DNA from 3 places in the Actinomadura sp. NPDC048394 genome. Region 1 is predicted to be linked to each of the others. Evidence: riboswitches for the same ligand, from Rfam matches in the RefSeq annotation. Region 1 holds a riboswitch; each other region holds the start of a gene.

Region 1 (13,298 bases):
CGACGACCTCTACGGCGACGGGCCGTACGCCGGCGACGCGTCCGCCGATGATCCCCGTGCCGCCGGCCTGCGCCCCGGAGACGACGGAGACGGCGACGGAGACCCGCGGCCCGGGGCGGAAGGCGACCTGGCCCCATGCCTGCTGGCCTGGGACGGCGCCGGACGCGACGAGCACGCCGCCGAAGCCGTCGCCCACGCGCTGCCCGTCCTCGCCTCCGGCCGCCCCCGCGTGATCGCCCCCGAGCTGCTCGGCTGCCGCGACGCGCTCTGCCGCATCCGGGTCGCCATGGTCGCGCCGCTCACCGTCGAGGGACGCGTCGAGGCGACCCTCGCCGCCTACTGGACCGGGCCGTCCACCGCGCGCGTCCGCGCCGTCGGCGAGGCGGCCCGGCTGGTCACCGGCCAGCTCGAGCTGGCCCGGCTCGACACCGCCCGGATCCGGCTCGCCGAGGCCGAGATGCGGGCGCTGCGCGCGCAGATCTCCCCCCACTTCGTCTACAACTCGCTGACCACGATCGCCTCGTTCGTCCGCACCGACCCCGAGCGCGCCCGCGGCCTGCTGCTCGACTTCGCCGACTTCGCCCGCTACTCCTTCCGCAACCCCCGCGACTTCACCACCCTCGCCGACGAGCTGCGCTCCATCGACCGCTACCTGCTGCTGGAGCGCGCCAGGTTCGGCGAGCGGCTGCGGTTCGACGTGCAGGTGGCGCCCGAGGTGCTGCCGGTCGCCGTCCCGTTCCTCGCCCTGCAGCCGCTGGTGGAGAACGCGATCCGGCACGGCATGAAGGGCACCCGCGGCCCGCTGCACATCTCGATCGTCGCGCGCGACTCCGGCGCCGAGGCCGCGATCAGCGTCGAGGACGACGGCGTCGGCATGGACCCCGAACGGCTCCAGGAGATCCTCGCCGCCCCGGTCGGCCGCCCCGGCCCGACCGGATGGGGGAGCGTCGCCACCCCCGACCGGCGCGGCGGCGGGATCGGGCTCGCCAACGTCGACGAGCGGATGCGGCAGGTCTACGGAGAGGAGTACGGGCTGACCGTCGAGACAGCGCTCGGCGCCGGAACCAAGGTCAGATTGCGCGTTCCGAAGTACCGTCCGGGCGTCTTTCCGGACTGAGCGGGCCCGCCCCGGCGGACCACTCACTTTTCGGAACCGATTGCGGACAGACGGTAATCGCGGCAAAGTCGCCATCATGCTTCACGTCCTGGCCGTCGACGATGAACGCCCCGCCCTGGAGGAACTCGTCCATCTGCTCCGCGAGGACCCGAGGATCGGGCGGGTCACCGGCGCGGAGGACGCCTCGTCCGCGCTGCGCGACCTCAGCCGGATGCTCGTCGAGGGCGAGCGCCTGGACGCGGTGTTCCTGGACATCCGGATGCCCGGGCTCGACGGCCTGGACTTCACCCGGCTGCTGACCGGCTTCGCCGCGCCCCCGCACGTCGTGTTCGTCACCGCGCACGACGACTGCGCCGTCACCGCCTACGAGCTCGGCGCGCTCGACTACCTGCTGAAACCCGTCCGGCCGGAGCGGCTCGCCGAGGCGGTCCGGCGGGTCGCGCGGGCCGCGTCCCGGACCGGGCCGCCGGGCGAGGACGTGCCCGACGCGGCCGCCGACGACGAGATGATCCCGGTGGAGCTGGGCGGCCGCACCCGGCTGGTGTCGCGGCGGACCATCACCCACGTGGAGGCGCAGGGCGACTACGTCCGGCTGCACACCGCCGACGGCGGCTACCTGGTGCGGATGCCGCTGACGGCGCTGACGAAGCGGTGGGAGGACGCCGGGTTCATCCGCATCCACCGCAGCACCCTCGTCGCGTCCGCGCACATCACCGAGCTGCGCTTCGACGGCGGGCGCGCCGCGGTGCAGATCGGCGACGCGTTGCTCCCGGTGAGCCGCCGGCACACCCGCGAGGTCCGCGACCTGCTGGTGCGGCGGTTCCACCACGCGGCGGACGGCGCGGGGAACGGTGACGGCCATGGCTGACCCGCGCCGCGCACCGGTCCCGGCACCGCCGGGCGACGGCCCGCCCGCGATGCCCGCCGAGCCCCCCGCCGGCGAGCCGGCCGACCCCGACCCACCCGATCCCGATCCGCCCCGTTCGCAGGGCGGAGGGGAGGCGCCGGGGCGGGCCTACGTGCGCGCGCTCGTCCGCGTCCAGTTACGGATCGCGCTGCAGACCGCAGCGCTCGTCGTGGCCGTCATCGCGGCGATCCCCGCGCTCCTCGCAGTCGCACCGGGCCTGCACGGCGTCCGGCCGCTCGGCCTCCCGGCGTCGTGGCTGCTGCCGGTCCTCGGCGCCCAGCCGCTGTGGGTGCTCGCCGCCCTCGCGCAGCTGCGCCGCGCCGAACGCGCCGAACGCGACCATCCGAGGCCGGCGGGCCGTTCGTGACCGCCCCGGCGGCGCCGGACGCGCTCACCGCCCTCGCCGTGGTCCTGGCCCTGACCGCGGCCCTCGGCGTGCGCGGCCGCCGCTCCGCCCGCACCGCCTCCGACTTCCTGGTCGCCTCCCAGGGCGTCACCCCCCTCCGCAACGCCACCGCGATCGGCGGCGAGTACGTCTCCGCCGCCGCCTACCTCGGCACCGCCGGCCTCGTCCTCGCCTACGGCACCGGCACGCTGTGGCTGCCGGTCGGCGCCACCGCCGGATACGTCCTGCTGCTGGCGTTCGTGACCGCCCCGCTGCGCCGCTCCGGCGCCTACACGATCTCCGACTTCGCCGAGTGGCGGCTCGGCTCCCCGGCCGTCCGCCGCGCCGTCACCTGCTGCGTCTGCTGCGTCGGCTGGTTCTACCTGCTGCCCCAGTTCCAGGGCGCCGGCGTGACCCTGCGGGTGCTCACCGGCGCCCCCGTCTGGACGGGCTGGGCCGTGATCGTCGTCGTCGCGGTCGGCCTCGTCGCGTCCGGCGGCATGCGCGGCATCACCGCCGTCCAGGCCGTGCAGTTCTGGATCAAGCTCGTCGCCGTCGCCGTCCCCGCCGTCGCGCTGCTCGCGATCTGGCACGCCGGCGGCGCCGACGCCCCCGCCGAGGACCGGCCCGTGCGCTTCGAGCGCACCACCCGCGTCCACGTGGAGACGGGCGTCGCCGTGACCGTCCGGCAAGCCGTGACCGTCACCGCCACGGGACGCCTCGACGGCGTCCGCCACGACGGCGCCGCCGTGCCCCTCGCCCCCGGCCGGCACATCGTCGGCGGCGGCACCGAACTCGTCTTCCCGCGCGGCGCCGCCGTCCCGCACGCCGAACGCCTCACCGCCTCCGGCGACGGGATGTGGGCCGTCCCGCCCGGCCGCCCCACCCCGCTCGGCCTCTACACCACCTACTCGACGCTGCTCGGCGTCCTCCTCGGGACGATGGGCCTGCCCCACATCCTGATGCGCTTCTACACCAGCACCTCAGGGCGCGCCGCGCGCCGCACCGCCGCGCTCGTCCCCGGCCTGCTCGCCCTCTTCTACCTCTTCCCGGCCCTCTACGGCACGCTCGGCCGCCACTACACCCCCGAGCTGCTGATGACCGGCGACATCGACGCCACCATCCTGCTGCTCCCGCTCAGAGCCGCCCCCGGCCTGCCCGGCGCGCTGATGGCCGGCGTCGTCGCCGCCGGCGCCTTCGCCGCGTTCATCTCCACCTCCTGCGGGATCGTCGTCGCCATCGCCGGCACCGTCACCCAGCGGATGCGGCACCGCGACGGCGTCACCGCGTTCCGGATCGGCGTCGTCCTCGCCCTCGCCGCCCCGCTCGCCGTGCTCCCCGCCATCGGCCCCCGCGACGCCGCCGACCTCGTCGTCATGGCGCTGTGCGTCTCCGCGTGCTCCCTGTGCCCGCTGCTCGTCCTCGGCATCTGGTGGCGCGGGCTGACCGCCGCAGGCGCCCTCACCGGCCTCCTCACCGGCGGCGGGCTCGCCGTCGCCGCCGGCGTCGCCCGCCTCGCCTCCGGCCCCGGCACCGGCTGGACCGCGGCGCTGCTCGCCCAGCCCTCCCTCGCCGTCGCCCCCACCGCGTTCGCCGTCATGATCGCGGTGTCGCTGCTCACCCGCCGCCGCGCACCCCGCCGCGCCGACGCCGCCATGGCCCGGCTGCACCTCCCGGAACCCGCCCCCGCCCCCTGAGAACCCGGCGAACCGGACGCCCCACCGCTCCGTGAATTTCCAACGCGACCGCTCACCGCCGTGTGGACCGTTCCTGGACGCCGTCTCGCCCGCTCGTCCCGCGAAACCGACCGCTCACCGTCTGACTACACTCCGCACATCTATGACTACTGACCGTTTACCGAGCCTTGTGTTTTCCCAGTGCCGATCGGAGGCATCGGACCTCTAGTGTTCTCAGTGGCACCACACGCCACACCGCTTCGGAGGAGCGGGCGGACGGACCGGACGGGCACCCCGTCCACCACCGCGAAACCTCCCACAACAGCAAACCCGGAGATCCGGCGAACGCCAGTCGAACGCCGGATCGTGAGTCGCCGGGTCCCGTACCGGGGGGGTGGGACCCGACGACCTGTGGCTCGGGCGTCGTCGAACAGTCGGGGGGTTGTTCGGCGACGCCCGAGTCCTATTTATTGCTTTGCCCTTGGCGGTCGGCCCTGGGGGGCCTCCCTTCGGCGGGCAAAGCGGCGATCGCAGCATCGCTCCGACTCGGCCCTGGGGGCCTCGCTGCGCGATCAGATTCTTGCTTCGCTCGAATCTGGCTTCGCACGCGATCGCAACGCGCGGGTCGTCGCCGACTCGGCTTACGGACGATCATCTTGCGGTCCGTTGTGGCTGGTGCCCCGGCTCGGGCTCTTCTAGTCGGCCCTCAGGGTCTTGAGGGTGGTGATGTCCTTGGCGTGGGGTTCGGGGGCGCGGCCGGGGGTCTCGATGATGAAGGGGACGCCGGCGACGGCGGGGTGGCGGAAGAGGTCGGCGAAGGGCTGCTCACCAATCTGGCCCGCGCCGATGTTCTCGTGGCGGTCCTTGGCGGAGCCGCAGACGTCCTTGGAGTCGTTCGCGTGGACGAGCTTGAGGCGGCCCTCGCCGACCGTGGCGACCAGGGCGTCCATGGCGTTCTTGACGCCGCCGGGCGCGGCGAGGTCGTGGCCCGCGGCGAACGCGTGGCAGGTGTCGAAGCACACGCCGAGCTTCGGATGGTGCTCCAGGCGCTCGAAGAACGGGCCGAGGTCCTGGACCTTGGCGCACAGCATCTTGCCCTGCCCGGCCATCGGCTCCAGGAGCAGGTCGGGGCCGTCGTCGGGGATCTCCTCCAGCAGGGGGAGGACGTGGTCGTGGATCTGGGCCATCGCCGCGTCGTAGCTCTGGCTGACGGCGGAGCCGGTGTGGACGACCACGCCGCGGGCGCCGATGGCGCGGCCGCGGACGAGGGAGTGCCGGACGGTCGCGATCGACTTGGCGAGGGTCTCCTCGCTGGGCGAGCCGAAGTTGACCAGGTACGGGGCGTGCACGTAGACGGGCACGTCGGTGCGGGCGAGGAGCTTGGCGTCCTCTGCGGGTTTGCCCTCGGGCAGCGCCCAGCCGCGCGGGTTGGCGACGAAGACCTGGATCGCCTCGGCGCCGATCTCGGCGGCGTACTTCAGGCCGCCGGTGGCGAGCCCGCCGGCCACGGGAACGTGCGCCCCGATGGGGCTCTGCGGTGCGGTCATAGCCCGTTCAGCCTAGCCGCCGGGTCCGACCGTCCGGTCCCGGTCAGGGGCCCTTCACCAGGGTGACGGTGGAGCCGCGCGGGGCCTCGCCGCTGTTCGGGCTCTGGAACCGGACGGTGTTCCCGCCGAACCCGGTGACGTTGACGTTGAAGCCGGAGTCCTCGAGGGCCTTCTTGGCGTCGCTGACCTTCTGGCCGGTGACGTTGGGGACGGGGATGTTCTGCTGGGGCTCGCCGTCGTTGCAGCCGAAGTGGATCGGGCCGGCGTCCACGATGCAGTCGCGCTTGTTGACGACGATGGTGACGTCGTCGCCGTCGGACACGCCGGTGCCCTCCGCCGGGTCCTGGCTGATGACGGTGTTCGCGGGCTTGCCGTCGACCTTCTTCTTCTGCACGGTGACGTTCAGGCCCATGGAGCGCAGCTGGTTGGCGGCGGCGTCGCCGTCGGTGCCGACGACGTTCGGCATGGACATGCCGCTGCTGAGGATGACGTCGACGGGCTTGTCGGGGGACAGCTTCTCGCCCGCGTCGGGGTCGGTGCCGACGACCTTGTCCTTGGGGACCGTCTGCGACGGGGTCGTGCTGGTCTTGCCGATGGTGAAGCCCTTGCCCTGCAGGGTCCGCTTCGCGTCGTCGAGGGACTTGCCGGACACGTCCGGGACCTCGCGGGGGGTGATGCCCTTGGACGGGGTCAGCGTGACGGTCTCGCCCTTGGCGATGCGGGCGCCGGCGGGCGGGTCGCTCTTGGCGACCATGCCCTTGTGGACGTGGTCGTCGTAGACGGCGGTGGCGACGCGGACGTCGAGGCCGGCGTGGTCGAGCTCGCGCTGGGCGTCCGCGACCTTCATCCCGATGATCTGGGACGGGATGTGGTCGTACTGGCCGGACGTCTGGTACCAGACCGCCCAGCCGAGCACCACGGCGGCGATGGCGCCGATGGCGATCAGCACGTACTTGCCGGTGAGCGCGCCGAGCGCCCGGTCGGTGCGGGACCGCGGGGCGTACCCGGACGGGAGGGTCTCGGGCGGCAGGGTGCTCGCGTCGAGGACGGCGGTGTGCCCCTGCGGCGGCCCGGCGGGCGGGGACTGCAGCATGCTGGTGGCGTTGCGGGACGCCTCCTCCATGCGGCGGTCGAAGTCGCGCGGCAGGCCGCCGAAGACCTCGGCGACCTCGGCCAGGTACTGGTTGGCGTCCTCGGGGCGGCGCGCCGGGTCGTGGCTGGTGGCGTCGGTGACCAGCTCGTCGACGCGCCGCGGGATGCCGGGCACGACGCTGGACGGCGGCGGGACGACCTCGTTGACGTGCTTGTAGGCGACGGCGAGGGGCGTGTCGGCCTGGTGCGGGAGGTGGCCGGTGAGCAGCTCGAACAGCATGATCCCGGCGGCGTAGACGTCGGAGCGGACGTCGGCGGTGCCCTGCAGCACCTGCTCGGGCGCCAGGTAGCCGACCGTGCCGATGATCATGCCGGTCTTGGTCATCTTGCTCGCGCTCTCCGCGCGGGCGAGGCCGAAGTCGGCGACCTTGATGGTGCCGTCCTCGCAGATCAGCACGTTCTCCGGCTTGACGTCGCGGTGCACGAGGCCGGCCCGGTGCGCGGCGCCGAGCGCGGCCAGCACCGGCTGCATGATCTCCAGGGCGGAGCGCGGGCCGAGGCGGCCGAGCTCGGTGAGCGCGTCGCGGAGCGTCCGGCCCGGGACGTACTCCATCACCAGGAAGACGTGCTCGCCGTCGGAGCGCTGGTCGTACACGGCGACGACGTTCGGGTGGGAGAGCGCCGCGGCGGCCTTGGCCTCGCCGATGAAGCGGGCGACGAAGTCCTCGTCGGAGGCGAGGCCGGCGTGCATCACCTTGATCGCGATCGTGCGGTCCAGCCGGATGTCGCGGGCCACGTACACGGTGGCCATGCCGCCGCGCGCGATCCGGGACTCAATGCGGTAGCGCCCGTCGAGCACCTGCCCGACGAGTGGATCTGCAACCGACGTGTCCATCGGTGCGAGTTTACGGGCGAATGACGGATGTTCTCATCAGTCGTGAGTATGAGCATCGATGAGCCGCGGGTCGGACGCGGGCGCGGGCGGGTCCGCGGCGGCGGCCACGGGGGAGGCCGGGCGGGCGCGGCGCAGGCCGCGGGTGCTGCGGGACACGGCGACGCCGGCGAGGCAGAGGACGCCGCCGCCGAGCGTGATCAGGCCGGGGACCTCGTCGAGGAACAGCCACGACATCGTGACGACGAGCGCGGGCACGGCGTAGGTGGTGGCGCCCATCTTCCCGGCGGACGTGCGGGCCAGCGCGTAGCCCCAGGTGGTGAAGGCGAGCGCGGTCGGGAAGACGCCGAGATAGACCATGTTGAGGGTCGCGCCGGCGGGGGCGTCGGCGGCCTGCGAGACCAGCTGCGGCGCGAACGGCAGGCAGGCGACCGCGCCGATCGCGCAGGCCCAGGTGGTGAACTGCAGCGGCGTCGCGTGCCGGAGCGCGGGCTTCTGGCTGACGACGCCGAACGCGTACGTCACCGCCGCGACGAGACAGAGCAGGACGCCGCCGATCGACGAGCCCCCGCCTCCGGACATCGACAGCCCGACGATCGCGGCGCCCGCGAACGACACGGCCATGCCGGCCAGCAGGCGCGGCGCGAAGCCCTCCTTGAGCAGCCAGCCGCCGAGCAGCGCGATGAGGATCGGGCCGATGTTGACGACGAGGGACGCGGTCCCGGCGTCCACGAGGCGCTCGCCCCAGTTCAGCGCGACCATGTAGGCGCCGAACCACAGCACGCCCGCCGCCACGATGCCGGGCCAGGCGCCCTTCGGCGGCAGGCCCTCGCGGCGGACGAGGCACAGGACGGCGAGCACGACGGTCCCGGAGAGGAGCCGGCCGAGCGCGAGGGCGCCGGGGCCGTACTCCGCGCCGGCGCTGCGGATCGAGACGAACGCCGAGGCCCACAGCACGACCGTGACGGCCGCTGCCGCGACGGCGAGCCGGTCGACGCCCGTTCGCGGGGCACTGCCCTGTTGCATGTGACGCACCTTAGGTTCGGGACGTTTCCATGAACACCGAAGGGTGCGGCGCGGTTGCGGGCGGGCCTTCCGGTGGACGCCCTCAGTCTGGGGACGTCCACCGTTCAGGTCCAGCGAATATTTCTTCAGTCGAAGCTTTAGCTCTGCTTCACTGACCGGTCAGGACGACGCGAGGCCCTCGAACGGCGAGGACGCCTGGGCGTAGCGGCGCTTCGGGATCCGGCCGGCCAGCCGGGCGAGCCGCCCCGCCTCGACGGCGTGCCGCATCGCCGCGGCCATCCGGGCGGGCGACTGCGCGCGGGTGACGGCGGTCGCCAGCAGCACCGCGTCGCAGCCGAGCTCCATCGCCAGCGCGGCGTCGGACGCGGTGCCGAGCCCCGCGTCCAGGATCACCGGGACCTCGGCCCGCTCGACGATCAGCTCGATGTTGTGCGGGTTGCGGATGCCGAGCCCCGACCCGATCGGCGACCCGAGCGGCATCACCGCCGCGCAGCCGAGCTGCTCCAGCCGGTGCGCGAGGACGGGGTCGTCGTTGGTGTACGGCAGGACGACGAAGCCGTCGTCGACGAGCTGCTCGGCGGCCTCGACCAGCTCGATCGGGTCGGGCAGCAGCGTCCGCTCGTCCGCGATCACCTCGAGCTTGACCCAGTTCGTGCCGAGCGCCTCGCGCGCCATCTTCGCCGTCAGCACGGCCTCGCCCGCGGTGAAGCAGCCCGCGGTGTTCGGCAGCACCCGGATGCCGCACTCGGTCAGGACGTCCAGCACCGAGCCGCGCGCCGACGGGTCGACCCGCCGCATCGCGACCGTGGTCAGCGCCGTCCCGGACGCGGTCAGCGCCTCGCGCAGCACGTGCATGCTGGGCGCCCCGCCGGTGCCCATGATCAGCCGGGAGCCGATCTCCTCGCCGGCGATGACCAGGCCGTCGCCGTTCGCCGTCTCGTCCGTCACGGTCAGCCTCCCTGGACCGCGGTCAGCACCTCGAGGCGGTCCGCCTCGCGCAGCTCCGTCGCCTCCCACGCCGAGCGCCGGACGACCTCGTCGTTCAGCGCGGCGGCCACGCCGGACGCGGCGGTGGTCACGGCGGCGACCGCCTGCGCCACGGACGCCCCGTCGGGCAGCTCGCGCGGCTCTCCGTTCACGATGATCTTCATACCTGCACGACCTTCATCACTGCGGCCTTCACTGCGGCCTTCATCACTGCGGTTCAGGGGAGAAGCGGGCGGGGGAGAACGGGGCGGCCACCTCGGGCACGGGGCCGTCCAGCAGCATCGCGGCGAGGGCGTCGGCGCTGACCGGCGCGAGCAGGATCCCGTTGCGGAAATGGCCGGTGCCGAGGTAGAAGCCGGGCAGCGCGGTCGGCCCCATCAGCGGGGCGTTGTCCGGGGAGCCGGGTCGCAGGCCCGCGGTGACCTCGGCGAACTCCAGCTCGGTGATGCCCGGGAGCAGCTCGCGGGCGTCCCGCAGCAGCTCCCACAGGCCGCCCGCGGTGACCCGCGTGTCGAAGCCCAGCTCCTCCTGCGTGGCGCCGATGACGATCTCGCCGTCCGCGCGCGGCACCAGGTAGATCGACGAGCCCTTCACGAGGCCGCGGGTGGTGCGCCGCAGGAACGGCACCGGCGTGCGGAGCCGGATCACCTGGCCCTTGACGGGGCGGACGGGTGGAACGGTCCCGGCGGGCAGGCCGCCGAGGTCGCCCGACCACGGCCCGGCGGCCAGCAGCACCCGGTCCGCGCGGATCTCGGTGCCGTCGTCCAGCCGGACCCCGGCGGCGGCGTCGTGCTCGACCAGCACGCCCTCCGCGCGCCGCCGCACCAGCCGGACGCCGAGCCGCTCGCCCGCCGCCAGCAGCGCCGGGGCGAGGCGGCGCGGGTCGACCGAGCCGTCCGCGGGGGCGAGCAGGCCGCCGCGCACGCCGGGCGCCAGCATCGGCTCGGCCTTGCGGCACTCGCGGCCGGTGAGCGCCTCGACGGGGATGCCGAGGCTCTCCTGGAAGGCGCGGAGGTCGTCCAGGAGCTTCAGGTCGTCGGCGTCGAACGCGACCTGGAGCGTCCCGTCGTCGCGGTAGCCGGTGTCGAGCCCGGTGGCCTCGGCCAGCTCGGCGGCGAACGCGCCGTAGCGGTCACGGGAGGCGAGGCCGAGCCGCAGCAGCGGCTCCTCGCCGTAGCTCAGCTCGCTGACGGGGGTGAGCATCCCCGCGGCGACCGACGACGCGCCGCTCGCGGGCGCCGGGTCGACGAGGGTGACGGCGGCGCCGCCCTGCGCGGCCCGCCAGGCGGTGGCCAGGCCGATGACCCCGGCCCCGATGATCACGATCCGCACTGCGCGCTCCCTTCGCCGGCATGATCCGGATCAGGTCGTGGCGGTCGGCGGCCCGGTCAGCCGCCCTCTCAGCCCGGTCGCACCGGACTCCCGCGCTATGTCTTGTTATGTCCCCCACCATACGGCCAACGGCCCGGATGCACCTGTCTGGACACCCGTCCAAAACCGCGCAAGGGCGCCCGGTTAGGGTGGGCGCCCATGAACAGGGTCATCGTCGTGGGCGGCGGGCTGGCGGGCGTGCGGGCCGCCGAGGCACTCAGGAGCAAGGGGTACGAGGGCGCGCTGACCCTCGTCTCGGCGGAGCGGCACATGCCCTACGACCGGCCGCCGCTGTCGAAGGCGGTGCTGGCGGGCGACTCCGACGACACCACCGTCGACGCCGACTGGGACGCGCTCCGCTGCGAGCTGCTGCTCGGCGAGCGCGCCACCGGCCTGCGCCTCGACGGCCCCGGACGCGGCGGCACGGTCGCCTCCACCGCCGGCGACCTGCCCTTCGACGGCCTGGTCATCGCCACCGGCGCCGAGCCCGTCACGCTGCCGGGCGACGGCCGCCAGCACGTCCTGCGCACCATCGACGACTCCCGCGACCTGCGCGGACGCCTCACCGAGGGCGCCCGCATCGTGATCGTCGGCGCGGGCTGGATCGGCGCCGAGGTCGCCACCACCGCCGCGAAGAAGGGCTGCGCCGTCACCGTCGTCGAGGCCGCCGACACCCCCCTCGCCGTCGCCCTCGGCCAGGAGATCGGCGCCCTCACCATCCCCTGGTACGCCGAGGCGGGCGTCGAGCTGCGCACCGGCGTCAAGGTCGCCGCGGTCGAGCACGGCGGCCTCGCCCTCGCCGGCCCTGGCGGCGGCGAGCGGATCGACGCCGACGAGGTCGTCGTCGGCATCGGCGTGCGGCCCGCCCTCGGCTGGCTCGACGGCTCCGGCCTGCTGCTGGAGCGCGGCGTCGTCACCGACGCCTCGTTCCGGACCGTCATGGACGACGAGGCCGGCACCGTCCGCCCCGACGTCGTCGCGGTCGGCGACTGCGCCGCCTGGTGGTCGGACCGGTACGGGCGCCGCCTCCTCGTCGAGCACTGGGACACCGCCCTCAACGCCCCCGACACCGCCGCGGCCGCCCTGCTCGGCCAGGACGCGGTCTACGACGCCGCCCCCTACTTCTGGTCCGAGCAGTTCGGCCGGATGGTGCAGTACGCCGGGAACCACGCGCGGTCCGAGCGGCTCGTCCACCGCGGCGACCCGTCCGGCCGCAAGTGGGCGATCGCCTGGCTGACCGGCGACCGGCTCGACGCGATCCTGACCGTGGACCGGCCCCGGGACCTGGTGCAGGCGAGGCGGGTGATCGCGGCCGGGACGCCGGTCGACCCGGAGGCGATCGCGGACCCGGACGTGGCCGTCCGCCAGGCCGTTCGCGGGTAGCGGAACCTCACCGGCGGTAACGGCGGCCGGGCGGGTTTGAGGCTTCCGAAGGCGTGGTAGCAAGGGGGCGTGACCCAGACGCACGCAACCGTTGACAGCGCACTGGACCCCCGCACCGACGCCCTCGCCGGCGACTGGCTCTCCCTCCGGGAGGCGGCGGAGCGGCTCGGCATCAAGACCAGCCGGATCAAGCAGCTCATCAGCGAGCGGAAGCTGCTGTCGGTCCGCCGCGACGGCGAGCCGATGGTGCCGGCGGCGTTCATCCGCGACGGCCAGGTCATCAAGGGCCTGTCCGGCACGCTGACGCTGCTGTCGGACGCCGGCTTCGACGAGGTCGAGACCCTCCGCTGGCTGTTCACCGCCGACGACACGCTGCCCGGCACGCCCGTCCAGGCGCTCAGCGAGAACCGGGGGACCGAGGTGCGGCGACGCGCCCAGGCCCTGGCATTCTGACCCGAACCGACCGAGCGACCGGCCGCGGGGTCACGCCGCCGCGCGTGGCCCCGCGCCGCATGCCCGCCGGGCAGGCCGCTCGACGCAAGCACCGCGAAAGGAAACCGCCCCCACCGTGTCCAGGCACATCCCGACCGAACGGGCCGTGGCGCTGCGCGCCCGGCTCAGCCGCGCCCGCCTCTACCTCTGCACGGACGCGAGGGAGCGGCAGGGGGACCTTCCCGCGTTCCTGGACGCGGCGCTCGGCAACGGCGTCGACATCGTCCAGCTGCGCCAGAAGGGCCTGGAGGCCCGGCAGGAGATGGCCTACCTGGAGGTGTTCCGGGCGGCGTGCGAGCGGCACGGCGCGCTGCTGGCGGTCAACGACCGCGCCGACGTCGCCCGCGCGGTCGGCGCCGACGTGCTGCACCTCGGGCAGGACGACCTGCCGGTGCCCGCCGCCCGCGAGATCGTCGGCGGGGA
Region 2 (13,298 bases), on a different contig from region 1:
CCCTGTGGACAGTCCAGGGAGGTCGCCGGACGCGGGACGCCGCCGCCATCGATGATCTCGCGATCCGCGTCCCCGGGGGAGGTACTTGCGCAGGTCCGCCGCATGGCTGCCGGACCGTTTACCTTGGAGGGGTCACGGTCGGCGAGTGGAGGTCCGATGCCCGAGTTGCCCGAGGTGGAGGCGCTGGCGGCGTTCCTGCGCGAGCGCGTCGTCGGCCATGCCGTCGCGCGCGTCGACGTCCTCGCGATCTCCGCGCTGAAGACCTACGACCCGCCCGTGACCGCGCTCGGCGGGCTGACCGTCACCGGCGCGACCCGGCACGGCAAGTTCCTGGACCTGGACGTCGACGGCATCCACCTCGTCGTTCACCTGGCCCGCGCCGGCTGGCTCCGATGGCGCGACGAGGTGCCGACCAGGCCCGCCCGCCCCGGCGGGAAGAACCCGCTCGCCCTCCGCGTCCACCTCGACGACGGCTCCGGCTTCGACCTCACCGAGGCCGGCACGAAGAAGGGCCTCGCGGTCTACGTCGTCCGCGATCCGAACGACGTCCCGGGTGTCGCGACCCTCGGCCCCGACCCGCTCGACGAATCGTTCACCGCCGACCGGCTGCGCGAGATCGTCGCGGGCAAGCGCACGCAGATCAAGGGCCTGCTGCGGGACCAGAGCGTCATCGCCGGCATCGGCAACGCCTACTCCGACGAGGTGCTGCACGTGGCGAAGATGTCCCCCTTCAAGATCGCCGCGACGCTCACCGACGACGACGTCGCGACCCTGCACGAGGCGATCGTCGCCACGCTCCGCGACGCGGTCGACCGCTCGCGCGGCCTGGAGGCCCAGGACCTCAAGGGCGAGAAGAAGACCGGCCTCCGCGTGCACGGCCGCAAGGGCCAGGAATGCCCGGTGTGCGGCGACACGATCCGCGAGGTGTCGTTCGCCGACTCGGCCCTCCAGTACTGCCCCACCTGCCAGACCGGCGGCAAGCCCCTCGCCGACCGCCGCCTCTCCCGCCTCCTCAAGTAACCCTCAGGCGCCCACCTCGACGTCGGCCACGACCATCTTGTCGAGCGTCCCGGAGCCCGGCGGCGAGGCCGGCCGGCGGCTTGGCGGCGGCCGGTCCCCGCAGCAGGCCGAGGGAGTCGAGCGCGGCGTCGTTCATCCGCAGCGAGAACATGCCGCCCATAGTGGCAGCGTGGGGCGAGCCCGAGGGCGCGGCCCGGATCGACGCCTGGATCTGGGTGCGCTGCGGCCGCGACCGCATGCGGGCGGGCGGGTCAGCGGACCTTCGGGACGGGGCCGAAGACCGGGGCGATCTCCGTCCAGCGGTGCAGCTGGCAGCCGTCGTTGCGCTTGAAGGTGGTGTCGATGGGCTTGCCCTGCCAGGTGCCCTTCACCGTGGCGACCTCGGGGCCGCCGTAGATGTCGGTGCACATCCGGTCCTTGGGGACGGGCGCGAACGGGTCCTTGACCTTGGTGAGGGCGGCGCAGGCGTCGGCGGCCTTCGGATGGTCGCCGCCGGCCGGGTCGCAGGTCAGGGTGTAGGTCTTGGCGGGGGCCTGGGCCGATGCCTTGACCTGGATGGTGAGGCTGTCGGCCGAGGGGCTCGAGGGCCGTACCGCGGCGGTGCCCGAGGGCCGCTCTGCGGGAAGGGTCTTGGCGTGTTCGTCGCCGCAGGCGGCCAGTGAGAAGATCATGGCGAGCCCGGACGAGGCGAGGATGAGCGTCCGATACCGCATGCGTGATTCGACGCAGGGGGGCTTCGCGCGGTTCCATGGGGGTGTGATGATTTTCGGGGACGAGGTTCCGGCGGTGGTCGCCGCCGACGTTCCGCAGGGCGGTTACCTGCTGGACGTGCGCGAACAGGACGAGTGGGAGGCCGGGCACGCGCCCGAGGCCGTGCACATCCCGATGGGGCAGCTGGGCGACCGGGCCGGGGAGATCCCGCGGGACCGGGAGATCTTCGTGATCTGCCGGTCGGGGGCGCGGTCGGCGCAGGTGACGGTGGCGCTGAACCAGGCGGGCTGGCTGGCGAAGAACGTGGACGGCGGGATGAAGGGCTGGGCCGAGGCGGGCCGGCCGATGGAGAACGGCGGGGACGGCGAGCCCTACGTGGCCTGACCGACCCCCGGGGATATGCACCCTTTGTAGGGGTTGCGGGCGGTTGTACGATCGGTGCCGACCGATAACCGCGGGAGCTCGGGCCTCGAGCCGGGCTGAGAGGGCGGCCTTCCTGGCGTCGCCGACCGCATGAACCTGTCCGGGTAATGCCGGCGTAGGGAGCGTGTCCCGTGACGTCCGACGTCGAAAAGACCCTCGCGCACGAGAGCCCGCGCAACGAGGTCCCGTACACCCTCGACGAGCCCGCCCCGAAGGTGCTCGGCTTCTGGGACCAGAGCGCGTTCTGGGCGAACCTCGGGGTCAGCCTGCTGGCCTTCTCCGGCGCGTACACCGTCCTCGCGCCCGGCGCGGACGGCAAGCCGACGCTGGCGATCGCGGCGGGCATCGCCGCGATGATCGTCGGGACCGTGCTGGGCGGGCTGATGCTCGGGCTGGCCGCCGTGCCGGGGGCGCGGACGGGCCAGCCGGCGATGGTGCTGCTGCGCGGGCTGTTCGGCGCGCGGCTGTCGTACGTGCCGACGGTGCTGAACATCGCGCAGCTGGTCGGCTGGGGCACGTTCGAGCTGATCGTGATCGCGGACGCGGCGCGCGAGCTGTGGGACGGGGTGCCGCGCTGGGGGTACGTGGTCGCGGCCGGGGTGCTCACGACGGTGCTGACGATCTGGCCGCTCGGGTCGGTGCGGCTGCTGCGCCGGTACGTGACGGTCGCGGTGGTCGTGGCGCTGGGCTACTTCTACGTGCAGCTGGTCCGGCAGCCGCTGCCGGATCTGAACCAGGGGTCGTGGCACGGGTTCTGGATCGGCGCGGACGCGGCGCTGGCGGTGTCGATCTCGTGGGTGCCGGTCGCCGCCGACTACACGCGGCACGCGAAGAGCGCGCGCGGGGCCTTCGGCGCGGCGTCCGTCGGGTACTCGGTGACCCAGATCGTCGCGTACGTGCTCGGGCTGCTGGCGCTGGCGCTCGTCGCGGGCGACACCGACCGGGTGTTCGACCCGTTCCTGCACGTCGCGCTGGGTGCGGTGTTCTTCGCGGTGTTCGTGCTGCGGGAGGCCGACCAGTCGTTCGCGAACGTGTACTCCACCGCCGTGTCGATCCAGAACCTGGTGCCGCGCGCCGACCGGCGCGTCCTGTCGGTCGCGCTCGGCGCGGGGATCACCGTGCTGGCGCTGGCGCTGGACATCAACGACTACGCGGGCTTCCTGTCACTGATCGGGTCGGTGTTCGTGCCGATGCTGGGCGTGCTCGCCGCGGACTTCTTCCTCGGCCGGGGCCGCGCCGGCGGCTGGGACGCGAGCCGCACCGCGCCGTCCCGGTGGAGCATGATCGCCGCGTGGGCGGTCGGCATCGTCGCCTACCAGCTGATCAACCCGGGGACCGTCGGCTGGTGGGCGGACCTGTGGCAGCACGCGCGGGACGCGCTGCACTTCACGCCGCAGAGCTGGATGAGCGCGTCGCTGCTGTCCTTCCTCGCCGCGGCCGCCGCGACGCTGCTGATCGGCTGGGCGGGCGCCGCCCGCGGCGCCGGTATTACCCGACGGTAGGGTTGCCGCAGCCGCGCGCCGACGGATGCGCCGCGCCCGCCGGAAAGGCACGACGGAGATGGCCGATTTCAAGGTCCCCGGGCCGCTGACGTGGCGTTCTTCCCTTCGCCGGGGCCGCTTTGTGGGAACTTTTCGGCGCCGATCGCCCGGCGCCGTGCCGGGCTCCGGTGGCACGATGACAGACGTGCAGCACGTCCACGACCCGATCGCGCGCGCCGTCATCGAGAGCGCCGCCGACGCGATCGTGGCCGTCGACCAGAAGCACCGCGTCACCGTGTGGAACCCGGCCGCCGAGCGGATGTTCGGCTGGAGCGCCGAGGAGATGGTCGGGCGCGTCCCGCCGATCGTCCCGGACGAGCTGAAGGCCGAGCACAACGCCGTCCAGGAGCGGCTGCTCACCCGGCGCGCCGGGGAGGGCGAGTCCGAGAAGGAGGGCGGGCAGATCTCGATCGCGACCCGCCGGTTCCACCGGGACGGCCGGCTGATCGACGTGCGGATCGACACGAGCCTGCTGAAGGACCCGGCCGGGACCCCGCTCGGCTGGGTCGGCGTGTACCACCCGGCGGAGGACGACGAGATCGTCCAGCACCACATGACGGAGCGGGCGCGGCTCGTCCGGCGGCTGAACGACATCGTCGCCGACCTGAACGCCGAGCTGGACCTCGCCGTGGTGCTCGACCGGATCACGACCGCGCTGATCGAGCTGACCGGCGCGGACGCGGGCGGCTTCGTCCGGATCGAGGGGCAGCGGCTGCGCCTGGTCAGCACGTCGGGGCTGCCGGAGCACATGCGCGGGACGACCGCCGAGCTGCGCCCGAGCCTGGTCGGGGAGCTGCTGCGGTCCGGCAAGACGGTGAAGCTCGCGACCGGCGAGCAGCGGCTCGGCGACCTGATCTGGTCCGAGCTGCCCGGCCTGCACACCGTCGCGCTCGGCCTGTCGTACCTGCAGAACCGCCCGTACGGGGCGCTCTACGCGCTGTTCTCCGGGCGCAAGATCGGGCACACCGAGCTGGAGCTGCTGGAGCTGCTCGCCGGGCACGCCGGCGTCGCGGTCGGCAACGCGGTCGCGTACGCGGAGGTCGTCCGGCAGCGGGCGCACGAGCGCGCGGTGATCGACTCCAGCGCGGACGGCATCGCGGTGCTGGACCACGACCTCGTCGTCCGGCAGTGGAACCCGGCCGCGCACACCCTCACCGGCATCCCGCCGGAGGACGCGATCGGCCGGCCGCTGCCGTTCGACATGCCCGCGCTCGGCGAGATGCTGACGTTCCCGCTGGAGTCCGGGGTCTGGCTGAACGTGCTGGCCGCGGAGATCGAGGAGACCGGCGAGCTCGTCGTCGACTTCCGCGACGTGACGGAGGCGAAGGCGCTGGAGGAGGCGAAGGACCTGTTCCTCGCCACCACCAGCCACGAGCTGCGCACCCCGATCACGGTCGTGCAGGGGTTCGCGTCGACGCTGGTCAACCGGTGGGACGAGCTGGCCGACCTGGACCGCCGCGCCGCCGTCGCGACGATCGCCGAGCGCGCCCAGTCGCTCGGCCGGCTGGTGGAGCACCTGCTGCTCGGCTCCCGCGCGGGCGCCGACGAGCTGGCCGTGACGGTCGAGCCGTTCGACCTGGCGCGGGTGCTGGAGGGCGTCGTCGCGGGGTTCCGGTCGCTGTCGGACCTGCACCGGGTGGAGCTGGAGATCGAGCCGGGCCTGCCGCGGTGCCGGGGCGACGCGATGGCGACCGACATCGTGCTCGGGCAGCTGCTGGAGAACGCGTTCAAGTACAGCCCGGACGGCGGGACGGTCCGGGTCCGCGCGCAGGCGGTCGCGGCGGGCGCGGCGGCGGGCGCGCGGGGGATCGCGGTGACGGTCGAGGACGAGGGGATCGGCATCCGCCCCGGCGACCACGAGCGGATCTTCGAGCGGTTCGTGCAGGGCGAGGCGGGGGACCGGCGCCGGTTCGGCGGCATCGGCCTCGGCCTGTACATCGTGAAACGGCTGACCGAGGCGCAGGGCGGGGCGATCTCGGCGCATCCCGGCACGAGCGGCGAGTCGGGCACCTGCATGCGGCTCGTCCTGCCCGCCGAATGACCGCCCGCCGCCCGCCGAATGACCGCCCGGTCGGTCACTTACCGTGAGGACAGCGGTCCGGATGCGGACGGGTGAGTCCGTTGTGCCGCGCGGTTTGAGCGATCCTGACTGGTGGCAGGGTTGCTCCGTGCGGGAAAGTACGGTGGCCACCGGGTGTGACGGACGAAACGCGCGCGCGAGGAGTAACCCGTCCTCCGGCTGGATAGATCCTTGGGTGGCCGCCGCCGGTGATGGGATCACCGGCCGGCGCCGGGTTCCGACACCGCAGACGGGGGTGATCACCGTGACCGGACGGGCGGTGACTCGTTGTGCAGGTGGCGACCGGCATCGCTCAGGTTTCCGGCCCCTGCCATCAGGGCATTTCGGTCGTACCGGAAGAGTGACGACGGGACTCGTCCGAGAGAGCGGAACCACGGGGAGGTGAGGGCGTCGAGCGTCGTACTGCTGCCACACGCGCCGTCCAGCGTCGCGGTCGCCCGCAGGCGCCTCAGCTCGGAACTGGCCGCCTCGGGGGTCTACGAGTCGGTCGTGGACGACGCCAGCGTCATCGTCAGCGAGCTGATCAGCAACGCGCTGCGGCACGCCAGGCCGCTGCCCTCCGGGCAGGTCCGGGTCTGCTGGCTGCGCCGCGGCGACGTCCTGGAACTGGAGGTCAGCGACGGGGGCGCGATGACCGAGCCGCGCCGCGGGCCCGGCACCCTGTCCTCGCTCGGCGGCCGCGGGCTCGGCATCGTCGAGGCCCTGTCGGAGGGCTGGGGCGTCCGGCACGAGGACGGCGCCACCACCGTGTGGGCGGTACTGCGCACGCCGCGCGTGCCCGGCGGCGAGGACGCGGTCTCACCTGCGCGTTCGGACGGCGTCGTGCCCGATCTCGCCGCCTTCCCGGACCTCATGGACGACCCCGAGGACGACCTCTACGACGGCACGAGGAATGAGGTGGCCCCAAGTAGGGCATACCCCGCCTAGAGGGACCACTGCCGCACCTTGTATGGTCCTCAACAAGCTCGGGCGCTGTCGTGCCCCCGTCGACACCGCCCGAGCGTCCAACGTGGGAAAGGCCCCGGCGTCGCGCCGGGGCCTTTCGCGTCGGAGGACGCCGTCAGGGACGCCGTCGGGGGGCGCCGTCAGGGGCGCTGTCAGGGGCGCCCTCAGGGGGCGTCGCGGAGGATCGGGCAGGACATGCAGCGCGGCCCGCCCCGCCCGGTGCCGAGCTCGCTGCCGCTGATCCGGATGACCTCGATCCCCGACGCCTCCAGCTGCGCGTTCGTCTCGATGTTGCGCTCGTACGCCACGCACAGCCGGGGCGCGACGGCGAGCGTGTTGTTCCCGTCGTCCCACTGCTCCCGCTCGGCGGTCACCGGGTCGAGCCCGGTGTCGATCACCTTCAGCCGGTCCAGGCCCATCGCGTCCGCCGCCGCCTCCAGGAACGGGCGCGGCCCGGCGACCCGCAGCTCGCCGCCGTCCAGCGTCACCGTGTACGCGGTCAGCGAGTGCGCGACCGGCGGGTACATCACGACGGTGTCGACGTCGACCATGGTGCAGACCGTGTCCAGGTGCATGGTCGCCCGCTCCTGCGCGATCGGCACCGCGAGCACCGTGTGCGCCAGCCCCGCCCCGATCACCTGCCGCGCGAGCCGCTCCACGCCCGCCGGGGTCGTCCGCTCGCCCGTCCCGACCGCGATCACGCCCGGGCAGAGCAGCAGCACGTCGCCGCCCTCCAGGTGCTCCAGCTCCGGCGAGTACACCGGCTCCACCCCGTCGAACCGCGGATGGTGCGCGTAGATCAGCCCGGTGAGCTGCGCCTCCCGGCGCCGCGCCTCCATCGCGAGGCTCGTCACCGCCACCCGGTCGCCGATCCAGGCGCTGTTGTCGCGGGTGAACAGCAGGCCGGGCAGCGGGTCGACGATGAAGTCGAGCCGGTCCATCAGCCGGTACACCAGGCCGTGCCCGGACTTCAGCTCCTCGTGCGCCAGCCCCGCGACCAGCGTCTGCGCCAGGTCCTCCGGGTCGAGGTCGCGCAGGTACCCCTCCACGACGCGGCGCAGCTGGTCGCCGAGCCGCAGGTCGACGATCGCGTCCGCGATCGCCTGCTCGCGCGCCCCCTCGTACTCCAGCGCGTCCTGCAGCAGCTCGGTGACGTACAGCACCTCGACGCCGCGCTCCCGCAGCGCCTCCGCGAACGCGTCGTGCTCCTCCTGCGCGCGGCCCGCCCACGGGATCGCGTCGAACAGCAGCTTGTCGCTGTTGCGCGGCGTCAGCCGCTTCAGCTCCGCGCCCGGACGGTGCAGCAGGACCGTCCGCAGCCGCCCGACCTCGCTGGTCACCCGGTGCTCGTGCACGTCCGATGCCGTCGTCCCCGTTGTCTGCGTCACACCAGAAGTCTAGGTCGGCCCGTTCCGCCGGAGCCGACGGCCCGTTCCTGTGTCACGATCCGAGGGTGATCCGGGGGCTTGCGTTCCATTTGACCGCCGCGACGCTGCTGCGGGTGTCCGCGGAGGGCGTCGCGACGGCGCTCGTCCTGACCGTCCAGGCCCGGACGGGGCACGCCGCCACCGCCGGCTACCTGCAGACCGCGATGACGCTGCCGTACGTGATCAGCGGGCCGGTGATCGGCAACGCGGTGGACCGGCTGCGGCGCCCGCGCCGCGCCATCGTGCCGATGGCGCTCGGCTACGCCGCCGCGACCGGCCTGCTGCTGGCGATGGCGGGCGGCTCGCCGCTGGTCGCGGCGCTGTGCGTCGCCGCCGTGATCGGCTGCACCGAGCCGATCGTGGTGGCGCTGACGAGCCTGCTGCCGCGGTTCGTCCCCGCCGACCGGCTGTCCCGCGCGTACGGGCTGGAGGCGTCGAGCTACAACGTCGCGGCGATCGTCGGGCCGGGACTCGCGGCGGGCGTCGCGTCGCTCGCGGGCGGGCAGTACGCGGGGACGGCCATCGTCGCGAGCGCCGTCCTCGGGCTCTGCGTGCTGCCGCTGCTGCCCTTCGCCGGCCCGGACGCCGCGGCGGCCTCGGACGCCTCGGCCCCCGCACCGCCCGGGCGCGCGGCGGATCCCGACCCGGGCGCGGCCGCGGCGGCGGAGGCGGAGGCGGAGGCGGGACGCGCCGCGGACGCGGGGCGCGCTGCGGAGGCGGGACGCGCCGCCGACGCGGGGCGTGTCGCGGACGCGGGACGGGCCGCGGAGGCGGGCAAGGGCGCGATCGCCGAGCGGGACATCGGCGAGGTCACCGAGGACGCCCGGTCCGGCCTCGCCGACGTGATCGCGGGCGGGCTGGTCGTGCTGGCGCGCGGGCGGGTGCTGCGCGCGGTGACGGTGGCGACGACGCTGGCGTGGCTGGGGTTCGGCGGGGTCGCGGTGACGGCGGTGCTGCTCGCCCAGCACGTCGGCGCGCCGGCCAGCGCGGGCGGGCGGCTGCTGGTGGCGATGGCGGTCGGGTCGCTGCTCGGGTCGCTGGCGTCGAGCCGCTGGCTGACGCCGCGGCACGGCGAGCCGGTCCTGGTCGGCGGGCTCGTCGCGTTCGGCGCGGCGCTGGCGGCGGTCGCGCTGGCGCCGTCGGCGGGGTGGGCGATGGCGGCGTTCTGCGCGGCGGGCCTCGCCGAGGGGCCGGTGTTCGCCGCGACGCTGATGCTCCGCCAGCGCGAGGCGCCGCCGGACCGGCTCGGCCAGGTCAACACGACCGGCGGCAGCCTCAAGATCGGCGCGTCCGCGCTGGGCGCGGCGCTCACCGCGGCGTGCGCGGACGCGGTCGGCCCGGTCGGGCTCGTGCTGGCGATCGCGGCGCTGCAGTTCGCCGGGGCCGCGTCCGGCTGGCTCCTGCTGCGACCGCGCCGGCCTCGGTCTATTCCTTGACGGTTATATTCCTGGTGAGGCATATTGAGTGACATGGCAACCGCCGTCTGGCACGCGCTCGCCGACCCCGGCCGGCGCGCCATCCTCGACCGGCTGCTGCAGGGCCCGCGGCCGGTCGGCGACCTGGCCCGCGCCTGCGGCCTGAGCCAGCCCGGCACGTCCAAGCACCTGCGCGTGCTGCGCGAGGCCGGGCTGGTCGACGTCGAGCGGGACGCGCAGCGCCGGCTGTACGCGATCCGCCCCGCCCCGATGGCGGAGCTGGACGCCTGGCTCGCGCCCTACCGGCGGTTGTGGAACGCGAGCCTGGACGCGCTGGGCGACCGGCTGGACGGGGCGGACGGCCCGCCCGCCGCCCCGCCGGACCCCGGCGCCACCGAGAGAGGCGAGACATGATCATCACGAATCCCGGCGGCTACCTCGAGATCGGCGGGCGCCCGGCCGTCCGCTTCGAGCGGATCTACGACCATCCCGTTGACCGGGTCTGGCGCATGGTCGCCGACCCCGCCGAGCTCGCGCACTGGTTCCCGTCCCCGAAGGTCGCCATCGAGCCGGTCGCCGGCGGGGCGATCACCTTCTCCGGCGACCCGAACATGCCCGAGGCGACGACGAGCGGCCGGATCATCGACTACGACCCGCCGCGCCGGCTCGCGTTCACCTGGGGCGGCGACGAGCTGCACTTCGACCTCGAACCGCTCGACGGCGACCGGACCCGGTTCGTCCTGACCAACGTGCTCGAAGCCCGCGACACGGCGGCGCGCAACGCGGCGGGCTGGGACGTCTGCCTGTCCGCGCTCGACGCGCACGCGGAGGACCGCGCCGCCGAGCAGCCCGCCTGGAAGCCGAGGTACGACGCGTACGTGGCGGCGGGCCTCCCGTCCGGCGCCCCGATCCCCGGCCAGGACTGAACCGGGGACCAGGGGCACGGGCGTCTAGGCCGTTTCCCGGACGGTCCGGTAGGTGAGGAGCGGCATGCCGTCGCCGACCATGCGCGTCTCCGCCAGCCGCATCGGCTTCTTCGCGCTCGTCGCGCCGAAGAGCCGCTGCCCGGCCCCGAGGACGAACGGGAAGACCAGCAGCCGCAGCTCGTCGGCGAGGTCGTGCTCGATCAGCGCGGGCACGAGCCGGCCGCTGGCGTAGACGATGATGTCCCCGTCCACCTTCTGCTTCAGCGTCGCGATCTCGTGGACGGGGTCGCCGCCGAGGACCGTGGTGTTCTCCCAGCCGAGGTCCTCCAGCGTCGAGGACACGACGTGCTTGGGCAGGGCCCGCAGCCGGTCCGCCCAGGCGCCGGTCCGCGACGGCCAGCCCCGCGCGATGAAGTACTCGTAGCTGCCGCGGCCCATGAGCAGCGCTTCGGCGCCCATCGCCTCCGCGGCCTCGGTCTCGGCCCACGCGGCGCGGTCCTCGTCCCCCATCCAGTCGAACCAGCCGCCGAACCTGCCGTCCCCCTCCTCGGGGGCGATCTCGATGACCCCGTCGAGCGAGACGTTCTCGCTGATGACGATCCTTCCCATGGCGCTTCTCCCATCGGTGTCGCTGCCGTCACCGATGCAGATGCCGGGATCCCGGAAAAGGGGGCGGCCGCGGACCGCCCCTTTCCGGGCCCGGCCGGCGTCCGTACAGGATGGGAAGCGAACGGCCGCGGAGGAGAGGTGGCGAGCGCCGATGGGGACCGACCTGATCGCGCGGGCACGGGCGGGGGACGGCGAGGCGTTCCGCGAGCTGACCGAGCCGCACCGCCGGGAGCTGCAGGTGCACTGCTACCGGATGCTCGGCTCGTTCCAGGACGCCGAGGACGCCCTCCAGGACACCCTGCTCGACGCCTGGCGGGGCCTCGGCGGGTTCGACGGCCGCGCCTCGATGCGCACCTGGCTCTACCGGATCGCCACGAACCGGTGCCTGAGCACCCTCCGCTCGGCGGCCCGGCGCCCCGCCAAGGCCTGGGACATCCCCGGCGTCGAGCCGCCCGAGCCGACCCGGCTCGGCGAGATCGTGTGGCTGGAGCCGTTCCCCGACGCGCTCCTCGAAGGCGCGCCGCCCGTGCCGCTCGGCCCCGAGGCCCGTTACGAGCGGGCCGAATCGGTCTCGCTGGCGTTCGTGACGGCGCTCCAGGCCCTGCCGCCCCGCCAGATCGCCGTCCTCATCCTCCGCGACGTCCTCGGGTTCCACGCCGACGAGGTGGCCGGGATGCTGGACACGACCGTCGACTCGGTCAAGAGCGCCCTCAAGCGGGCGCGCGCCGGCCTGCGGCAGCGGCAGGCGGAGCGCGCCGGCGACGAACCGCCGCCCGCCGCCGGCTCGCCCGCCGAGAACGCCGTCGTGGCGGACTTCGTCCACGCCTGGGAGGCCGCCGACATCGGCGCGCTGGTGGCGCTGCTGACCGACGACGCCTTCGTGTCCATGCCGCCGCTGCCCTTCGAGTACGAGGGGCGGGACGTCGTGGCGGGCTTCTGCGCGGGCCTGTTCGACGCGGGCCGGAGGTTCGACCTCGTGCCGACGCGCGCCAACGGACAGCCGGCGTTCGGGAGCTACCTGCGCGGCCCCGACGGCGCCCGCCACGGGACCGGCCTGTACGTCCTCACGCTCGCGGGCGGGCGGATCCGCGCCATGACCCGCTTCGAGACCGGCGTGCTCGCCGCGTTCGGCCTGCCGCGCTCGCTCCCGGCCCGGTAGCGCGCCTCAGCGGGCGGCCGGTGCCGGGCGGGGGGCGAGGAGGCCGTGGCGTTCCGTCCAGGCGGTGATCGCGGCGGCGATGGCGTCCGGACGGTCCTCCGGGGCGTGGTGGCCGGCCGGGCCGCCGTGCTCGATCTCCAGGTTCGCGATGTGCTCGGCGCACCAGGCGGCCATCGCCGGGCCGATCCCGAGGGTGGGCGAGGAGTCGAAGGTGATCAGCAGCTTGGGCACGTCGTGGCTGGTGGACAGCCATTCGCCGTACCCCTCGACGCGCGCGTGCACGTCGGCGGGCTCGCCGTCGACCGGCATCGAGCGCGCCCACTGCAGGATCGGCCGGCGGCTCTCCGGCGTGGGGTAGGGCTCCAGGTACCGCCGGATCTCGTCCTCGCCGAGCGGCGTGAGGACGCCGCCGGTGAACGCGGTCTCGACGAAGAAGTTCGATTCGAGCACCAGCTTCTCGCCCTCGGGGCCGCGCATCGCCTCGGTCCGGGCGCGCGGCGCTTCGCCGAGCTCGTCCCAGGTCATGGGCTTGACGATCGTCTCGAAGAACGCGACGCCGCGCACGCGCCCCGGGTGCCGCGCGGCCCAGTCGAAGCCGAGCGCGCCGCCCCAGTCGTGGCCGACCAGGACGACCTCGTCCAGGCCGAGCGCGTCGAACCAGGCGTCCAGGTAGCGGGCGTGGTCGTCGAAGCGGTAGGGGATGTCGGGCTTGCCGGACCGGCCCATCCCGATCAGGTCGGGGGCGAGCAGCCGCCCGGCCCCGCCGATCGCGGGTAGGACCCCGCGCCACATCCGCGACGAGCCGGGGTTGCCGTGCAGGAACACGACGGGCGCGCCGTCCCCGGTCTCCTCGTAGTACATCGTCGAGTCGAGCGCATCGATCACCGGCATGGGGAACCTCCATGATTCGTCGGCCACACCAACGTTGGCCGTGCCAACGAATTTACATCGTTGGTCCCACCAACGCAACAGCCGGAAAATCGATCGACTTCTCCCGGAGCGCTCCGTAATGTGCGGGGCATGTTCTTCGCGGCCGGCACCC
Region 3 (3,800 bases), on a different contig from region 1:
CCCCCCGCCCCGGGGGGGCCCCGGCGGCGGCGTGGCGGGCGGTCAGGAGCCGCCGGGGGCCAGCGGCAGGTAGACGCGCCCGCCCGCGGCCCGGAACTCCCCGGCCTTCTCCCGCATCCCGGCGGCGAGCGCCTCCTCCTCGGCCAGGCCGCGCTCGTCGGCATAGCGGCGGACGTCCCGGGTGATCTTCATCGAGCAGAAGTGCGGCCCGCACATCGAGCAGAAGTGCGCGGTCTTCGCGGGCGCCGCCGGGAGCGTCGCGTCATGGAACTCCCGCGCCGTGTCCGGGTCGAGCGAGAGGTTGAACTGGTCCTCCCAGCGGAAGTCGAACCGCGCGTCCGACAGCGCGTCGTCCCACGCCTGCGCGCCCGGATGCCCCTTGGCCAGGTCGGCGGCGTGCGCCGCGATCTTGTAGGCGATCACGCCCGCCTTGACGTCGTCGCGGTCGGGCAGCCCGAGGTGCTCCTTCGGCGTGACGTAGCAGAGCATCGCGGTGCCGTGCCAGCCGATCATCGCGGCACCGATCGCGGAGGTGATGTGGTCGTAGCCGGGCGCGATGTCGGTGGTCAGCGGCCCGAGCGTGTAGAACGGCGCGCCGCCGCACCACTCCTGCTGCAGGTCCACGTTCTCCTTGATCTTGTGCATCGGGACGTGGCCCGGGCCCTCGTTCATCACCTGGTTGTCGAACTCCGCCGCGATCCTCGTCAGCTCGCCCTGCGTGCGCAGCTCGGCGAACTGCGCCTCGTCGTTGGCGTCGGCGATGCAGCCGGGGCGCAGCCCGTCGCCGAGCGACCAGGTGACGTCGTAGGCCGCGAAGATCTCGCACAGCTCGCGGAAGTGGGTGTAGAGGAAGTTCTCCTCGTGGTGCGCCAGGCACCACGCCGCCATGATCGACCCGCCGCGCGAGACGATGCCGGTCCTGCGCCGCGCGGTCAGCGGCACGTACGGCAGCAGCACGCCCGCGTGCACGGTCATGTAGTCGACGCCCTGCTCGGCCTGCTCGATCACGGTGTCGCGGAAGACGTCCCAGGTCAGCTCGGCCGGGTCGCCGCCGGCCTTCTCCACCGCCTGGTACAGCGGGACGGTCCCGACCGGCACCGGCGAGTTCCGCAGGATCCATTCGCGGGTGGTGTGGATGTCCCGGCCGGTCGACAGGTCCATGATCGTGTCGGCGCCCCAGCGCGTCGCCCACGCCATCTTCTCGACCTCGTCCTCGATCGAGGACGCCACCGCCGAGTTGCCGATGTTCGCGTTCACCTTCACCAGGAAGTTCTGGCCGATGATCATCGGCTCGATCTCCGGGTGGTTGACGTTCGCGGGCAGCACCGCCCGCCCCGCCGCCAGCTCGGCGCGCACGAACTCCGGCTCCACCCCCTCGCGCAGCGCCACGAACTCCATCTCGGCGGTGATCTCCCCGCGACGCGCGTACGCGCGCTGGGTCACCGCGCCGCCGCTCGCCCGGCGCGGCCGGCGGGGGAGCAGGCCGTCGGCGACGGGCGCGGAGCGGCGCCCGTCGTCCTCGGGACGCGCCGGCCGCCCCTCGTACGGCTCGGTGTCGCCGCGCTCGGCGATCCACCCCTCCCGCAGCGCGGGCAGGCCCCTGCGGACGTCGGTCTCGTGCTCGGGGTCGGTGTACGGCCCGGACGTGTCGTACAGGACGACGACGTCGCCGTTGGTCAGCGGAACCTCCCGCATGGGAACGCGCATCCCCGGGCGGGAGCCCTGGAGGTACGTCTTGCGGGCAGCTGGAACCACGGATTCGGTCATGACGACTCGATCTCTCCCTACGCCGGCATTACCCGGTCAGGTTCATGCGGTCAGCGGCCGTCCCAGCCGCTATCTCAGCCCGGTTCGCCGGGCCCCCGCGATCTGTCGTGCTCGACGGTAACCCGCCGCACCCCCGTTGCCGCAACCGCCGTCCATGGGTTAGAACGCGCCCGCGCGTCCGGGTTGAGAGGATCACGGCATGGAGAACCACGGCATGGCGGACTTCCGCGGTGACCTCACGCTCAGGCCGGTCGGGCACGTGTCATCGCCGCTCAAGGACCGGGCCTCCGCGCCCAAGCAGGGGACCGAGGGCGCCCCCGACGCGTGGCTGGTCTTCGAGCCGTCCTACCACGCGGCCCTCGAAGGCCTCGGCGCAGGCGACCGGATCATCGTGCTGACCTGGCTGCACCAGGCGTCCCGGGACGTGCTCCGGACCCGGCCGCGCGACGACCCGCGCAACCCCGAGACCGGCGTGTTCGCGACCCGGTCCCCGGACCGGCCGAACCCGGTCGGCCTGCACCCGGTCGAGATCCTGCAGGTCACCGGCCGGCGGGTCCGGGTCCGCGGCCTGGAGGCGCTCGACGGCACGCCCGTGGTCGACGTGAAGCCCGTGCTCAAGGGCGATGCGGAGCCTTGACCGGCCCGTGGGCCGGGACGGGCCGGCCCACGTCCTAGAGTGGAGATGCATGATCACCGTCTGAGGAAGGACCCGGCATGCCCGTTTCCCCCCGGCCGCACAGCGCGACCGGCACGCAGAACGTGCTGGAGAGGACCTACGAGCGCGTCCTGGTCCGCGACCCGGGGGAGCCCGAATTCCACCAGGCCGTCCACGAGGTGCTGGAGTCGCTCGGCCCCGCGGTCGCCGGCCGTCCCGAGCTCGCCGGCCACGGGGTGCTGGAGCGGCTGGTCGAGCCCGAGCGGCAGATCGTCTTCCGGGTGCCGTGGACCGACGACTCCGGCGCGGTGCACGTCAACCGCGGCTTCCGGGTGGAGTTCAACAGCGCGCTCGGGCCGTACAAGGGCGGGCTGCGCTTCCACCCGTCGGTGAACCTCGGCATCGTCAAGTTCCTCGGCTTCGAGCAGATCTTCAAGAACGCGCTGACCGGGCTCGGCATCGGCGGCGGCAAGGGCGGCAGCGACTTCGACCCGCACGGCCGCTCGGACGCCGAGGTGATGCGGTTCTGCCAGTCGTTCATGACCGAGCTGCACCGCCACATCGGCGCCGACACCGACGTCCCGGCCGGGGACATCGGCGTCGGCGGCCGGGAGATCGGGTTCCTGTTCGGGCAGTACCGGCGGATCAGCAACCGCTGGGAGGCGGGCGTCCTCACCGGGAAGGGCCAGCCGTGGGGCGGCTCGGCCTGCCGGACGGAGGCCACCGGCTACGGCAACGTGCTGTTCACCGCCGAGATGCTCCGCAAGCGCGGCGAGGAGCTGGACGGCCAGACGGTCACCGTGTCCGGCTCCGGCAACGTCGCGATCTACAGCATCGAGAAGGCGCAGCAGCTCGGCGCCAACGTGATCACCGTGTCCGACTCGGGCGGCTACGTGGTGGACGAGAAGGGCATCGACCTCGAACTGCTCAAGCAGGTCAAGGAGGTCGAGCGCGGGCGGGTCGCCGACTACGCCGAGCGGCGCGGCGCGTCCGCCCGGTTCGTCCGGGGCGGCAGCGTCTGGGACGTGCCGGCCGACATCGCGCTGCCGTCCGCGACGCAGAACGAGCTGGACGTCCAGGCCGCGCGGATGCTGGTCCGCAACGGCGTGAAGGCCGTCTCCGAGGGCGCCAACATGCCCACCACGCCGGAGGCCGTCCACGTGCTGCAGGAGGCGGGCGTCGCGTTCGGCCCCGGCAAGGCCGCCAACGCCGGCGGCGTCGCGGTCAGCGCCCTGGAGATGCGCCAGAACGCCGGGCGGGAGATGTGGACGTTCCCGCAGGCCGAGGCGGAGCTCGCGGAGATCATGACGCGGATCCACAACACCTGCGACGAGACCTCCGAGCGCTACGGCGCGCCCGGCAACTACGTGGTGGGCGC

What was found. Region 1 has a riboswitch for thiamine pyrophosphate ahead of thiO (glycine oxidase ThiO). Riboswitches for the same ligand answer to the same signal wherever they lie in the genome.
Region 2: another riboswitch for thiamine pyrophosphate. It lies ahead of AB0C78_RS05715 (cytosine permease); the one in region 1 lies ahead of thiO (glycine oxidase ThiO).
Region 3: another riboswitch for thiamine pyrophosphate. It lies ahead of thiC (phosphomethylpyrimidine synthase ThiC); the one in region 1 lies ahead of thiO (glycine oxidase ThiO).

What each region holds. Positions count from the first base shown of each region.
Region 1 covers NZ_JBEZJL010000018.1:24,579-37,876, reverse strand. Annotated here, with positions in the region: gene AB0C78_RS14930 (histidine kinase) at 1-1,117, shown strand, start outside; gene AB0C78_RS14925 (LytTR family DNA-binding domain-containing protein) at 1,194-1,985, shown strand; gene AB0C78_RS14920 (hypothetical protein) at 1,978-2,391, shown strand; gene AB0C78_RS14915 (cation acetate symporter) at 2,388-4,106, shown strand; gene AB0C78_RS14910 (deoxyribonuclease IV) at 4,781-5,632, opposite strand; gene pknB (Stk1 family PASTA domain-containing Ser/Thr kinase) at 5,676-7,619, opposite strand; gene AB0C78_RS14900 (DMT family transporter) at 7,656-8,642, opposite strand; gene AB0C78_RS14895 (thiazole synthase) at 8,802-9,596, opposite strand; gene thiS (sulfur carrier protein ThiS) at 9,593-9,793, opposite strand; gene thiO (glycine oxidase ThiO) at 9,837-10,961, opposite strand; TPP riboswitch at 10,952-11,065, opposite strand; gene AB0C78_RS14880 (FAD-dependent oxidoreductase) at 11,160-12,383, shown strand; gene AB0C78_RS14875 (Rv2175c family DNA-binding protein) at 12,453-12,836, shown strand; gene thiE (thiamine phosphate synthase) at 12,952-13,298, shown strand, end outside.
Region 2 covers NZ_JBEZJL010000006.1:118,232-131,529, reverse strand. Annotated here, with positions in the region: gene AB0C78_RS05730 (DNA-formamidopyrimidine glycosylase family protein) at 157-1,020, shown strand; gene AB0C78_RS05725 (SSI family serine proteinase inhibitor) at 1,272-1,733, opposite strand; gene AB0C78_RS05720 (rhodanese-like domain-containing protein) at 1,780-2,115, shown strand; TPP riboswitch at 2,176-2,293, shown strand; gene AB0C78_RS05715 (cytosine permease) at 2,286-3,656, shown strand; gene AB0C78_RS05710 (PAS domain-containing protein) at 3,832-5,736, shown strand; gene AB0C78_RS05705 (ATP-binding protein) at 6,157-6,702, shown strand; gene AB0C78_RS05700 (arginine deiminase) at 6,885-8,108, opposite strand; gene AB0C78_RS05695 (MFS transporter) at 8,174-9,583, shown strand; gene AB0C78_RS05690 (metalloregulator ArsR/SmtB family transcription factor) at 9,617-9,976, shown strand; gene AB0C78_RS05685 (SRPBCC family protein) at 9,973-10,488, shown strand; gene AB0C78_RS05680 (dihydrofolate reductase family protein) at 10,513-11,097, opposite strand; gene AB0C78_RS05675 (sigma-70 family RNA polymerase sigma factor) at 11,249-12,256, shown strand; gene AB0C78_RS05670 (haloalkane dehalogenase) at 12,263-13,147, opposite strand.
Region 3 covers NZ_JBEZJL010000165.1:144-3,943, reverse strand. Annotated here, with positions in the region: gene thiC (phosphomethylpyrimidine synthase ThiC) at 43-1,767, opposite strand; TPP riboswitch at 1,763-1,876, opposite strand; gene tsaA (tRNA (N6-threonylcarbamoyladenosine(37)-N6)-methyltransferase TrmO) at 1,967-2,404, shown strand; partial or broken gene gdhA (NADP-specific glutamate dehydrogenase) at 2,482-3,800, shown strand, end outside.